2 linked regions of the Orrella dioscoreae genome follow. The protein of the gene in region 1 binds, or shares a complex with, the protein of each later gene. Links are inferred from orthologs where the notes say so. Each region holds a gene or a part of one and is shown on either strand. Other genes may lie near its edges.

What was found.
Region 2: the proteins of ODI_RS07160 (region 1) and pnp are in contact, whole or in part, in a cryo-EM structure (PDB 9QH0), measured with the Escherichia coli proteins. The link is inferred for Orrella dioscoreae from one-to-one orthologs.

Annotation. Positions count from the first base shown.
Region 1 is NZ_LT907988.1:1,540,227-1,547,641, reverse strand. The notes cover bases 2,589-6,240. They hold ODI_RS07160 (Rne/Rng family ribonuclease), read left to right. Parts: upstream 2,589-2,953; coding sequence 2,954-6,040; downstream 6,041-6,240. Other genes in these bases: ODI_RS07155 (acyloxyacyl hydrolase), read right to left, coding at 6,220-6,240. Also shown: protein-methionine-sulfoxide reductase catalytic subunit MsrP, read right to left, coding at 1-611; ODI_RS07170 (HAD-IA family hydrolase), read right to left, coding at 787-1,440; ODI_RS07165 (RluA family pseudouridine synthase), read right to left, coding at 1,488-2,456; more of ODI_RS07155, read right to left, coding at 6,241-6,759; accD (acetyl-CoA carboxylase, carboxyltransferase subunit beta), read right to left, coding at 7,052-7,415. UniProt on the Escherichia coli protein: Endoribonuclease that plays a central role in RNA processing and decay. Required for the maturation of 5S and 16S rRNAs and the majority of tRNAs. Also involved in the degradation of most mRNAs.
Region 2 is NZ_LT907988.1:1,303,821-1,310,525, forward strand. Bases 1,624-4,565 are described here. They hold pnp (polyribonucleotide nucleotidyltransferase), read left to right. Parts: upstream 1,624-1,987; coding sequence 1,988-4,144; downstream 4,145-4,565. Other genes in these bases: rpsO (30S ribosomal protein S15), read left to right, coding at 1,624-1,718. Outside these bases: ODI_RS05930 (hypothetical protein), read right to left, coding at 38-559; ODI_RS05935 (hypothetical protein), read right to left, coding at 632-1,168; more of rpsO, read left to right, coding at 1,449-1,623; ODI_RS05955 (hypothetical protein), read left to right, coding at 5,766-6,491; ODI_RS05960 (threonine ammonia-lyase), read left to right, coding at 6,523-6,705. UniProt on the Escherichia coli protein: Involved in mRNA degradation. Catalyzes the phosphorolysis of single-stranded polyribonucleotides processively in the 3'- to 5'-direction. Also involved, along with RNase II, in tRNA processing.

The sequences.
Region 1 (7,415 bases):
ATGCGCAGGACTTCCACATAGGGCCAATCCAGCACGCCCGAGGACAGGCCCCGCATGTTGCCGGGCTGCCTGGCGGTGACGAACTCGACGTACTTGGCCCGCGAGGTGGGATCGACCTGCTTCAGCAGCGCCGACAGCGAATACCCCACCCAGGGAATGACCATGGACCAGCCCTCGACACAGCGCAGGCGGTACACGCGCTCCTCCATGGGGGCGAGCTTCAGCAGGTCTTCGATGGCGAAGGTGCGCGGCTTGCCCGCTTCGCCCTCGACGCTGAGCTGCCAGGGATGCGTCTGCAGCGCACCCGCGTAGCGGGCGGGATCGCCCTTGCCGGTGCCGAACTCGTAGTAATTGTTGTAGGTGGTGACGTCGGACTCGGGCGTGGTGGCATCCATCAGCGCGAACTGGGGATTGGCCTTGCCCGGCAACGCCAGGCCTGCCGCGGACTGGGCGAATGCCTGCCGGTGGCTCCAGCCCGCGAGACCCAGGCCCGCCGCGACCAGGCCCGCCTGGGCGACGAAGCGGCGCCGCTCGCGCCAGACGGCCTCGTCGGTGATCTCGGAGGCGGGGACGCTGGGGGTCTTGAAAACAGCAGACTTGGATCTGGGCATGGCAGGCTCCCGTAATGTCCGGCGGCAGATGCCTGGCCGGACCGGCGGCACGACGACAGGTCAGGATACCGCCACACGCATGACCCGGGGCTGAATCAGACCTTCCTGCGCCCGGGCGCCGCGCGCCGTCCGCTTGGACAGGCCCGCCGCCCCGGGGTTCCTTGCCCTGGGGCGACTAGCGCACGCGCGCCAGCAGCCAGTCGCGCAAGGCCGGCACGTCGCCGACCACGCCCTGCGGGCCGCAACGCACCAGATCATCCAGCGTGTGCGCGCCATAGGTCACGCCCAGGCCATGCACGCCGGCATTGACGGCCATCTGCAGGTCATGCGAAGTGTCGCCCACCATCAGCACCTGATCAGGCGCCACGTCCAGCTCGTCCATGATCTCGTGCAGCATGGCCGGGTGCGGCTTGCTGAAGCTTTCATCGGCGCAGCGGGTGGTTTCGAAGCGCGGCCCCAGGCCCGTGGTGGCCAGCACCCGGTCCAGTCCCACCCGGCTCTTGCCGGTGGCAACCGCCAGCCGCACCTCGCGCCCGGCCAGGTCGTCCAGCAGCCCGGGGATGCCTTCGAACAGGCGCAGCTCGGGATCGCGCGTCAGGTAGTGGATGCGATAGCGCTCGAGGAAACGCGGCATGAGTGCCGCGGTGAGATCCGGCACCGCGCGGCGCAAGGCCGTTTCCAGGGACAGGCCGATCACCCAGCTGGCCGAGGACACCGAGGGCACGGGCAGGTCGAGATCCCGGCAGGCGCCCTGGATGGCGGCGACGATGCTGTGGGTGGAGTCCATCAGCGTGCCGTCCCAGTCGAAAACGATCAGGCTGTATTGCATCAGGCCTCCTGGGCCGAAAAACGGATGGAAGGATGGAACACGGACATCTATTCGGTCTCCAGTCGCTTGAGAACCGCCTGGCAGGCTGGCGGCAACGGCGCCTCGAGCTGCAGCGTCTCGCCGCTGACGGGGTGCGGCAGCGCCAGCGAGCGGGCATGCAGGAACATGCGCGCGAAGCCCGCGCGGGCGAATGCCTCGCGGGTCTCGTCGCGCCCGTATTTGTCGTCGCCCACGATGGGAAAGCCGCTGGCGGCCAGGTGGACACGGATCTGGTGGGTGCGGCCGGTGCGCAGTTCGGCGTCGACCAGGCTGTAGCGCCCGCCATAGCGCTGCACGCGCGAGACGATGGTGTGGGCCTGCTGGCCGGTGGCATCCACCTTCACGCGGCGCTCGCCGCTTTTGGTGGTCCATTTCAGCAGCGGCAGCTTCACGTGCTGGCGGTCGTTGACCCAGTCGCCCTCCACCAGCGCGTAATAGTGCTTGCGGCTGCCGCCCTCGCGCAGCATCTCGTGCAGCGCCAGCAGCGCCTTGCGGGTCTTGGCGATCATGAGCAGGCCCGAGGTTTCGCGGTCCAGCCGGTGCACCAGCTCCAGGAACCGGGCGTCGGGCCGCGCCGCGCGCAACTGCTCGATGACGCCGAAGGACACGCCGCTGCCGCCGTGCACCGCCACGCCCGCGGGCTTGTCCACCACGAGCAGGGCGTCGTCTTCATGGATGATGGGGAATTCCGTGCCCGGCACCGGCCGGGGCGCGCCCGGCTCGGGCAGGCGCAGCGGCGGAATGCGGACCGTGTCCCCCGCGGACAGGCGGGTATCGGCCGAGGCGCGGCCCTTGTTGACCCGCACTTCCCCGCCACGGATGGCCTTGTAGAGGTGGCTCTTGGGCACGCCCTTGCACAGGCGCAGCAGGAAATTGTCCAGGCGCTGGCCGTCGTACTCCGCCTCCACTTCGACCATGCGGACAGCATAAATGGGGGCGGAAGGTGGGTTTTCTTTGCGCATTGCGGAAAGCGGCATATAATCCGTCCAGCCTGAAGGGGCTGGATTTAGCCGCCCGGCGTAGAGATGCATGAATTAGCGTCTCCGACCGGAGCGCGGGCCATATTGTAGCGCCAGCCAATCCAGTCCCGGGGGTACTTGGTCGTCGGTCTCAACCGCGGCTGCCAGTGGCGATGACGCAACATGCCCGCCACTATTAGCAGCCCCCGTTGCGTAGCCGATCGCGGCTCTGGAATCAAAGCAAGAAAACCGTCGTCTACGAATGCAGCAGGTGCGTGCGCTTTTCATCCCGCACCTGTGTTCACCCAGCAAGCAACTTGTCGCCACTCACACTGTGCCACCGACCCCCCTGCTGACAGAACCTCGCGCCAATCGGCGCATCGTGCCCGCCTGACCTCGTGCAGGCTGCGGGCAACCGCATCCTGTCCTTCTTGCATTGTTCCCGCCCCGCAGACCGGGTGACCCCGAGGCGGCACGTCGATTTCGACGTGCCATGACCACGGAGATCGTCACTCATGAAGCGCATGCTGTTCAATGCAACGCACCAGGAAGAACTGCGCGTTGCCATCGTCGATGGGCAGAAACTCATCGACCTCGACATCGAGACCGCCGGCCGCGAACAGCGCAAAGGCAACATCTACAAAGGCGTCATCACCCGTATCGAACCCGGCCTCGAAGCCTGCTTCGTCAACTACGGGGAAGACCGCCACGGCTTCCTGCCCTTCAAGGAAGTCGCCCGCAGCTACTTCAAGGAAGGCATCGATGTGCGCAGCGCGCGCATCCAGGACGCCCTGCGCGAAGGCCAGGAACTCATCGTCCAGGTCGAAAAGGAAGAGCGCGGCAACAAGGGCGCCGCCCTGACCACCTTCATCTCGCTGGCAGGCCGCTACCTGGTCCTGATGCCCAACAATCCGCGTGGCGGCGGCGTGTCGCGCCGCGTCGAGGGCGAGGACCGCCAGGAACTGCGCGAGACGATGGACCAGCTCGAAGTGCCCGCGGGCATGAGCATCATCGCCCGCACCGCCGGCATCGGCCGCAACGTCGAGGAACTGCAGTGGGACCTGTCCTACCTGATGCAGCTCTGGACCGCGATCGACGGCGCCGCCCGCGACAACGCCGCGCCCATCCTGATCTACCTGGAGTCGAGCCTGGTCATCCGGGCCATCCGTGACTACTTCTCGCCGGAAATCGGTGAAATCCTGATCGACACGGACGATATCGCCGACCAGGCGATCGCGTTCATGAGCGTGGTGATGCCGGACAACGTCCAGCGCGTCAAACGCTACCGCGACGACATCCCCCTCTTCTCGCGCTTCCAGATCGAACACCAGATCGAGACGGCCTATGCCCGCACGGTGGACCTGCCCTCGGGCGGCGCCGTGGTCATCGACCACACCGAAGCCCTGGTGGCCGTCGACGTGAACTCCGCACGCTCGACGCGCGGCGCCGACATCGAGGAAACCGCCCTGCGCACCAACCTGGAAGCCGCCGACGAAGTGGCTCGCCAGTTGCGCCTGCGCGACCTGGGCGGTCTCATCGTGATCGACTTCATCGACATGGAGGACAGCAAGAACCAGCGCGCGGTGGAAAACCGCCTGCGCGACGCGCTGCACTTCGACCGCGCCCGCGTGCAGATGGGCAAGATCTCCCGTTTCGGCCTGATGGAACTGTCGCGCCAGCGCCTGCGTCCGGCGCTGAACGAGGGCTCGCACATCACCTGCCCGCGCTGCAACGGCACCGGCGTGATCCGCGACGCGGAATCCAGCGCCCTGCACGTCCTGCGCCTGATCCAGGAAGAGTCCATGAAGGAAAACACCGCGGCGGTCCACGCCCAGGTGCCGGTCGAAGTGGCCACCTTCCTGCTGAACGAAAAGCGCGCCGACATCGCCAAGATGGAAGCCCGCCTGAAGGTCAACGTCGTGCTGATCCCCAACAAGCACCTCGAGACCCCGCACCACCACATCGAGCGCCTGCGCCACGACGATCCGCGCCTGGAAGAAACCAAGGCAAGCTTCGAGCTGGCCGAGTCGCCCGCCACCAACGTGGCCTGGCAGCCGCGCGAACACGAGGTCAAGGCCAAGCCGGAAGCGCTGGTCAAGGGCATCACCCCCGCCCAGCCCGCCCCCATCGTGACGCCCGCCCCTGCCGCGGCGGCGCCTGCCCCCGTGGCAGCCGCGCCCGCCGCCGGCGGCCTGTTCAAGCGCATCCTGAGCTGGTTCTCCTCGCCCGCCCCCGAGCAGACCGCAGCCACCCCCGCCGCTGCACCCGCCCCCGCCGCCCGCGAGAAGTCGCGCCGTGACGGCCAGGGTGGCCGTGGCGATGGCCAGCGTGGCGATCGCTCGCGCAACCGCCGTGGCGAACGTGGCGGTGACCGTGGCGAACGCCGCGCCGACGCCCCCGAAGCCGGCACGCCGGCCAACGAGGAAAACCGCCGTGGCGGCCGCGGCCGTTCTGGCGGCCAACGCGGTGACGCAGCCGAACGCGATGCCGCGCCCAGCCGCCTGCCCGCCGCCCCGGTCGAGCCGCAAGCCGCCGTCATGACCGAAGCCGGTGAAACCGCTGGCCGTTCGGGCCGCGGGCGCCGTGGCCGTGGCCGTGGCCGCCGTGACGAAGCCGGCACGCAGCAGGACGTCGCGCTGAACAACCAGGAAGACATGGTCGCCGCCCTGGCCCTGAGCATCGAGGACGCCGTTTCGCCGGCGCCCGCCCAGGCCCAGGCGCCCGCGCCCCAGGCTGTCGCCCAGGCCGATGCCGCCGATGCCGAAGGCACCGATGGCGTCCTGGCAGGCGAAGGCGCCGATGGCGAACAGGCCGATCCGGAACGCAAGCGCCGCCGCCGCCGCAGCCGTCGTGGCCGTCGTGGTTCGGATGAAACCGGCGCCACGCAACTGGAAGACGGCGCATCCGCCGCGGACGACGACACCGGCGCCCTGGCCGACCTGTCCGCCGATGCCCCCGACGCCCAGCACGTGCCGCAACAGCCCGCGCAGACCATCCCCACCTACGTGCCCGCCGTGTCGGCCGAGCCGGTCGCCGCTGCAACGGCGCCCGCTGCCGTCGCACCTGCCGAAGTCGCGCCCGCCGCCCCCGTCGAGACGGCTCCCGCCGTCAGCAACGAGGAAGCCCCGGCATCGCTGACGGCAGCGGACGAAGCCCCGCAGGCCGGCGTGCTCGGGACCTCCGCGCCGGTCGGACCGGCGCCGGTCGTGGCCGAGACGCAGGATCCGCTGGCTGACAGCACCCGTTCGCCCGCCCCTGCCCTGGTCGACGACGCACCGGCAACGACGGCCCAGGCCGTCGAACCCGTCGCGCCGGTCGAGCCCGTGCCCGCCCCCGCCGCACAGCCCGTGGCCGAACCCGTCGTCCAGGCCCAGCCTGTCGAGCCCAAGCCGGCTGCGCCCGCGCCTGCCCCCACAGCCGCGCCTGCCGCGTCGACGGCCGACCTGAACGCGGTGGTCGCTGCCGCCGGCATGCAGTGGGTGGAAACCCGCTCGGGCGCAGCACAGCCCCAGGCCGACGTGCCAGCCCCCAAGCTGGGCCGCGCCCGCAAGCCCGTGCAAGCCGTGGCCAGCACCCCGCTGGTGCAGGTCGAGACGGAATAAGCAAGACAGCCGTCCTGCGGCGTCCGTGGAAACTCCCGGACGCCGCAACACAAAACCGCCAGTGCTCGGACGAGCCTGGCGGTTTTTTTTTCAAGACATCCACGCAAACAAAAAGGCATGCCGCTGGCATGCCTTTCGGATCCCTTCACGCCAGGCCGACAGGCCAGGCGGCAAGATGATCAATACAGGTACGTATACGTCAGCTGCACCACGTCCAGGCCAGGGTTCGGCTTCTTGATGCTGGCGTTGGAGAAGTGCGAAAGACGCAGGCCGATGCGGTTCGAATCGTTGATCAGGAAACCCGCGCCGATATGGTCACCGAACTGGAAGGCGGTGCTGATGTTCTTGTCCGCGAAGCGCGTGCTGGTGAAGGCAGTGGCGCCCACGCCGGCTTCCAGGTAGAAGCGTTCGCCGGTCCACCAGCGGAACATGGGGATCGCATTGAACTGCCAGACATTGCCCGGATCACGCGAACCGTTGGCCTTCCAGTAGGCAGCGCCGAGTTCACCGACCAGTTCCAGGCGGCCCCAGTTGCCACCGAATTGGTAATCCCACAAAGCAGGCGATTGCCAGTTGATTTCCAGGCGCTGGTAGTGGTCGCCCACGCCAGCGGTCACGCCAATGCCCTGTGCGCTGGCAGGCGCCGCGGCGAGCAGGGGGGACAGGCCAGCCGACAGGATCAGGGCGGCGGCAATCTTGTTCTTCTTGAAGGCGTGCATGATCAATGCTTACTCCGGCAACTCTGCCTTGAAACGAGAGCGCCAGCGGCCGGCCCGGACTGACGGCAGGTGAAACCCGGACCTGGCAGCACGAGACTGCGGGGCGGCTGGCGCGAACCATGTGGAAGCGGCGCGGGCAGTCAGCAGCGAACCCGGCCCTGCATGGGCAGCAGAAGGCGGTGAATGTCAACCACGACGCGCCGTGTTGCTGACCGTTGGCTTACTGCCTGGTCAGCGTTTGACAGCATGAAGTCAAGGTATCAGAAAACCGCCTCGCCGCCCAGCTTGCCCATCAAGCCGAAACGGCTTCCAAAGGCTGATTGGTAAGCAATGCCAACAGGCGGGCGATTTCATCGCGCAGCTGGCGGCGATCCACCACCATGTCCACGGCGCCCTTCTGCAGCAGGAACTCGGAACGCTGGAAGCCTTCCGGCAGCTTCTCGCGCACCGTCTGCTCGATGACGCGCGGACCGGCGAAACCGATCAGCGCCTTGGGTTCGGCAATCACCACGTCGCCCATGAAGGCGAAGCTGGCCGACACGCCGCCCATGGTGGGATCGGTCAGGACGCTGATGAATGGCAGCCCTTCGGCCGACAGACGCGTGAGCATGGCATTGGTCTTGGCCATCTGCATCAGCGACAGCAGGCTTTCCTGC
Region 2 (6,705 bases), 240 kb from region 1 along the record:
GGTTTTTCGTCATGCGTCACGGCTGCGCGGGGATGTCTCAGTCCCGGTTGTCGCCGCGATCCTCGTACATCGGATCGGGGCCGGGGTGGCGGCGATTGAGCAGCGTGCCGTCGGCGCCCATGTAGAGGTACATGAGCGAGTTCCAGACACCGCTCTCGCGATAGCGATAGGCCCAGGTGACCTGCCGCACCGATTGCATGCCGACCTCGCGGACCTCGGCGGGCGGACCGAATTCGCAGCGGACGCGTTCGGCGCTCCATTCGCCCGTGTCCAGCCGGCGGAAGGCTTCGTCCGTCAGGATGGGCTCGATGGGGCCGACCCGGCCGTCGGCCGTCGTGTTCGTGCCCCAGGCGTATTGGCCCAGGGGCTGTTGCGACCAGACCAGGCGCTGTCCGCCGCCCGGCAAGGGGCAGCTGGAAGTGGGGGCGCCGTATTTCTGCGTGACGGCATCGACAGGGGTGCCGGGCGCGACCGTGTCGATGTTGGCGCAGCCGGCCAACGCGCCAAGCGCGAGGGCGGCGGCGGCCAAGCGTGGGAGGGAAGAGCGTGAGCGTGCCATGGTCGTCTCCTTGGCCTTGCGTAAGCGGCAGCGCCGTTGCGCGCCGCGAGCTTGAAGTATGAGGCCCGGCCGTCAGTCGCTGCTGCCGGTCGCGTTGCCTTCCCCGCTGTTCATGCCGCGTGGATCCTGGATGAAGCTCGAGCGACGCAGGACGTCGCCCTTGGGGCCCATGTACAGGTTCATCAGGGAGTCCCAGGCATTGGCGTGGCGGAAGCGATAGCTCCACACGACCTGGCGCGCATTGCCGTGGCCGATCTCCTTGATCTCGGCGGGCGGGCCGAACTCGCAGCGGATCTTCTCGGCGGGCCAGTAGCCGCCCTGCAGCTGGGCAAAGCCGGCGTCGCTGAGCATCTGTTGCAGCGGGCCTTCCTTGCCTTCCGCATCCTTGATGCTGGCCCAGGCGAACTGGCCGTCAGGCTGGCGCGACCAGACGCGGCGCTCGCCGCCGTCGGGCAGCGGGCAGGTGACGGTGGGGTTGCCGAAGCGTTCCTGCAGCTCGGCGGCCGTGGCGTCGGGGGAGACGTGGTCGGTGGTCGAGCAGGCTGCCAGCAGCAGGGCCGAGGCGGCGAGGCCTGCGCGGCGGAAGACGGTGAAAGTCGGGGTTTTCATCTGGGTGGAATCTCCTGCGCCCCGGGGCGGCGTCGCGGTGCTGCCACGGCCTGTCGGGGTGCCTGGGAATCATTCTAGCGAATCAGCTATAATTTTCAGCTTGACCGGGCTCGGAAGTGTTCCAGAGCCCGTTCATGCATTGCGGGTTTAGTGCCCGGTTTTCGTAAAAAGCAGTTTGGTTGATCAGTTTGGGCAGTCTTCCTGCCCCTTTTGTTCCAAGCGTTTCATTCCACTCACGACCGGGCGCCTCGGCCCTGTCGCACGTTATCAGAGGTTTATCATGGCTGTTGCCGATATCAAGAAATCCGACATCGTTACCCAGTTCCAACGCGCTCAGGGCGACACGGGTTCCCCCGAAGTGCAAGTTGCGCTGCTGACGGCTCGCATCAACGAGCTGACCGGCCACTTCAAGACGCACATGAAGGATCACCACTCGCGCCGCGGTCTGCTGCGCATGGTGAGCCGCCGTCGCAAGCTCCTCGATTACCTGAAGGGCCGCAATCCCGACGCTTACCGCTCGCTGATCGAAAAGCTCGGTCTGCGCAAGTGATCGGTACCTGCGGAGCCGGTACCCCAGGGGCCGGTACCCCATGATGTCAGCCGTGGCCGATGCAGCTTGTGTTGCATCGGCCACGGCTTTTTTGTCCGCCGGGCCGTCCCAAGGCAAAAAGCAGCCCCTTCGGGGGGACTGCAAGCCGAAGGCGCCGCATGGGGGCATTATGTTGTTTCAGGGCCACCCCAGATGAAAGTGCCCTCGCGGGGCGCAGCGAGCAGATCGCGCCGCGCAAGGGCCTTTTCCCACTGCAAGGAATCTCCGACATGTTCAACAAAGTCAGCAAATCGTTCCAGTACGGCCAGCACACCGTCGTGCTGGAAACGGGCGAAATCGCCCGTCAGGCCTCTGGCGCCGTGCTGGTGTCCATCGAGGACACCGTGGTGCTGGCCACCGTCGTTGCCGCCAAGAAGCCGAAGCCTGGCCAGGACTTCTTCCCGCTGACGGTCGACTACATCGAAAAGACCTACGCCGCCGGCCGTATCCCCGGTGGTTTCTTCAAGCGCGAAGGCAAGCCTTCGGAAAAGGAAACCCTGACCTCGCGCCTGATCGATCGTCCGCTGCGTCCGCTGTTCCCCGAAGGGTTCTACAACGACGTGCAGGTGATCATCCACACGCTGTCCGTCAACCCCGAAATCGACCCCGACATCGCCGCCATGATCGGCGCCTCGGCTGCCCTGGCCATCTCGGGCATCCCCTTCAACGGCCCGATCGGCGCCGCGCGCGTGGGTTACCTGGACGGCCAGTACGTCATCAACCCCACCGCCTCGCAACTGAAGGATTCGCAACTGAACCTGGTGGTCGCCGGCACTGAAACCGCCGTGCTGATGGTGGAGTCGGAAGCCCGCGAACTGTCCGAGGAAGTGATGCTGGGCGGCGTGGTCTTCGGCCACGAGCAGCAACAGGTCGTCATCAACACCATCCATGACCTGGTTGCCGAAGCCGGCAAGCCGGAATGGAATTGGCAGCCCGCGCCGCGCGACGAGTCGTTCATCGCGTCGGTGACCGCCGCTGCGCAGGAAGGCCTGACCGCCGCCTATCAAATCCGCGAAAAGCAGGCCCGCACCACCAAGCTGCGTGAAGTCTACGCCGACGTGCAGGCCAAGGTCGCCGCCCAGGCGCCGGAAGGCCAGAAGGTCGACACCGTGGCCGTGGAAAACGTCCTGTTCGACCTGGAAGCCAAGCTGGTGCGTGGCCAGATCCTGTCGGGCGAGCCCCGCATTGACGGCCGCGACACCCGCACCGTGCGTCCCATCAGCGTTCGCCTGGGCGTGCTGCCCCGCGCGCACGGCAGCGCGCTCTTCACCCGTGGTGAAACGCAGGCGCTGGTCGTTGCCACGCTGGGCACCAAGCAGGACGAGCAGATCATCGACGCGCTCATGGGCGAGTACCGTGACCGCTTCCTGATGCACTACAACATGCCTCCCTTCGCCACCGGCGAAACGGGTCGCGTGGGCGTGCCCAAGCGCCGCGAAATCGGCCACGGCCGCCTGGCCAAGCGCTCGCTGGTGCCGCTGCTGCCGGCCCCGGAAGATTTCCAGTACACCATCCGCCTGGTGTCGGAAATCACCGAATCCAACGGCTCGTCGTCGATGGCCTCGGTCTGCGGCGGTTCGCTGGCCATGATGGATGCGGGCGTGCCGGTCAAGGATCACGTGGCGGGCGTCGCCATGGGCCTGATCCTGGACCAGGGCAAGTTCGCCGTGCTGACGGACATCCTGGGTGACGAAGATCACCTGGGCGACATGGACTTCAAGGTGGCGGGTACCGTCAACGGCATCACCGCGCTGCAGATGGACATCAAGATCCAGGGCATCACCAAGGAAATCATGCAGGTCGCGCTGGCCCAGGCCCGTGATGGCCGCCTGCACATCCTGGACAAGATGCGTGAAGCCCTCGATGGTTCGCGCACCGAGCTCTCGACGTTCGCGCCGCGCATGCTCAGCATGAAGATCAACCCCGAGAAGATCCGCGACGTGATCGGCAAGGGCGGCGCCACCATCCGCGCGCTGACCGAAGAAACCGGCACGCAGATCGACATCTCGGATGACGGCACCATCGTCATCTCGAGCGCCGACCTGGATCGCGCCCGCGAAGCCCAGCGCCGCATCACCGACCTGACCGCCGACGTCGAAGTCGGCCAGGTCTATGACGGCTCGGTGCTGCGCCTGCTGGACTTTGGCGCCATCGTGCAAGTGCTGCCGGGCCGTGATGGCCTGCTGCACATCTCGGAGATCGCCAACTACCGCATCGCCAACATCAACGACGTGCTGAAGGTCGGCCAGGCCTTGCGCGTCAAGGTGATCGAAGCCGATGAAAAGGGCCGTCTGCGCCTGTCGGTCAAGGCCATCGGCGGCATCGAAGCCCAGGGCGGCGCCGCCGCTCCGGCCGAAGCCGCGCCGCAAGGCGAACCGCAAGCCTGAGGTTTGCAATCGCTGTAGGCAGGAACGGCGCCTTCGTGAACTGACCCCCAGAAGTTGGACAGTTTAAAAGGTCAGGCGGCCAAGGCCTGAGTTCGGTATTGCACCGGGCTCAGGCCTTTTAGTTTGAGCCGGATACGCTGGTGGTTGTAGTAGTGGATGAACTGGCCGATGGCTTTCTGTAGCTGGTCGATGCTGTCGTAGCGGTTCAGGTAGAAGCACTCGGTCTTGAGCGTGGCGAACCAGCTCTCCATGGCGGCGTTGTCCAGGCAGTTGCCCTTGCGCGACATGCTTTGCGTGAGGCCACGATCGGCCAGCATGCGCCGGTAGCTGGGCTGCTGGTACTGCCAGCCCTGGTCCGAGTGCAGCAGCGGTTGGTCGCCCGGCGACAGGCGGCGCATCGCCTTCTTGAGCATGTTGCCCACCAGCCCGAACAACGGACGCTCGCTGGTCTCGTAGGCCACGATCTCACCGTTGTACAGGTCCATCACCGGCGACAGATACAGCTTCTGGCCGCGCACGTTGAACTCCGTCACGTCGGTGACCCACTTCTGGTTCGGACGGTCGGCCTCGAACTGGCGCGCCAGCACGTTCGGCGCCACGCGGCCTACCTCGCCTCGGTACGAGCGATACCTCTTCGGCCGCACCAAGGACTTCAGTCCCAACGCCCGCATCAGCTTCTGCACCGTCTTGTGGTTCACGCACTGGCCGGCCTGGCGCAGCGCGGCCGTGATGCGTCGGTAGCCGTAGCGGCCCTTGTGGCGCGCATAGACGGCACTGATCCTGGCCTTGAGCCCCGCAGACTTGTCTGCCACGCCCCGCGCCTTCAAGTGGTAGTAGAACGTGCTGCGCGAGAGTCCTGCGACTGCCAGCAGCACACCTACGCGATGCTCTTGCCTCAACCCAGCGATCAACTGCGCTTTTTCTGCGCTGCCGCCCTCTTTTGCTGGATCAAGGCATCGAGCTTTTTTAGGTAGGCGTTCTCCGCTCGGAGGTACTCGTTTTCCTTGAGCACCTCCTCAAGGGTTTTCTGCTCTGGGGCTGTGGGCCCTGACGGTTTTACTGACTGATCTGACATGGCTCTGCATCCGCGCCGACGGTGCTCAAGGGCTTCATTTCCACCCTCATGATACTGACGCTCCCACCTACCAATGTGGCTCGCCGAGCGAATATCAAATGCTGCCGCCGTCTGCGTCAGAGACCACCCCTCACGCCACATCCGATTGAGCACCTGCAGCTTGAATGCCGCGTCGTAGCTCGCGCCCTTGCGACGCAGGCCGCACACCCCGTGCTCTCGATAGCTACTTACCCACCGCCTGACTGTGGCGTGACCAAGACCGTGCCTGGCGCCCACCGTCTTCGATCCCCCCGATCCTGACAGATACTCCTTCACTACCTTGAGCTTGAAACGCTCGTCGTACTTCGCCATGCAAAAACCCCCGAAGATTGGATTTCGTCCAACTTTCGGGGGTCAGTTCATCGGGCGCCGTTTTTCATTGTTTGACGGTCATGGCGGCGCAGGTCTTCCGCCTTGCGGTAAAGTCTTGCCCAGACCGATGTCTGGAACCAGCGGCGCCCGCGCCGCAGGTCCGGGCGTCAACCACGGAGATGGACGGACCATGGCATGACGCGGCGCAACCTGGCTATCTTTGCCTTGGCAATGTTTGCCCTGGGCGCTTGCGCCAGCCCGCCGTCCGCGCCGTCTTCGGGCGGTTCGCCACGCACCGAGAAAATGTCCGCCGACCAGTTCGGCCAGACCGATTTCAACCGAACCGTCACCATCGCCATGCGCGACAACCAGGCTGGCCTGAACAGCCTGCTGGACAAGCTCTATCGCCGGAATCCACGCGAATGGCGCAAGGGCGGCGCGCCAGACTTCGATACCGCGGTCAAGCGCGTGCGCGACGCCATGGCCGCCGGCCGTCCGCCCGCGGGCCTGCAGGGCTTGCGCGACATCCAGATCCTTGCCGTTTCGCTGGACCCGGCCTACCGCGGTGACCGCGTGGCCGCCTTCATCTTCGGCCTGTCCGATACGATCATCACGGCGCATGGCGGCAAGACCCGTTTCTATGTCTCGGACATGCTCGACGGCCAGCGTGTCTATAACGCCGCGCGCAACGTCGAGGCGGCGGCATGGTTGTTGGCCACGCGCAAGGACGAGTCCAAGCAGCCCCTGCTGCTTGCCAACGAGATCAGCGACACTGCGGTGAATCTCAGCTTCGAGCGGGAGTTCGGCGCGCTGGTCGGGCGGCTGGACCTCATCGCCAATCTGTTGGGCGAGAATAGCCGCCGCGTCGGCATCAACTACGCGCAGGGGCTGATGTTCTTTTCCTTCCTGCCTGTGCGCTGATCCCTATTTTTGTCTTCAGGAGCCTTCCACCATGATCGAACTCGCCGATGTCCAGGCCGCCCGTGCGCGGCTGGCCGGGCAGGTCCTGAACTCACCCTTTTCGCATTCGCGCACGCTCTCGGACATCCTGCATGCCGAGGTCTGGCTGAAGTTCGAGAACCTGCAGTTCACGGCCTCCTTCAAGGAGCGCGGCGCGCTCAATCGTATGCTGGCC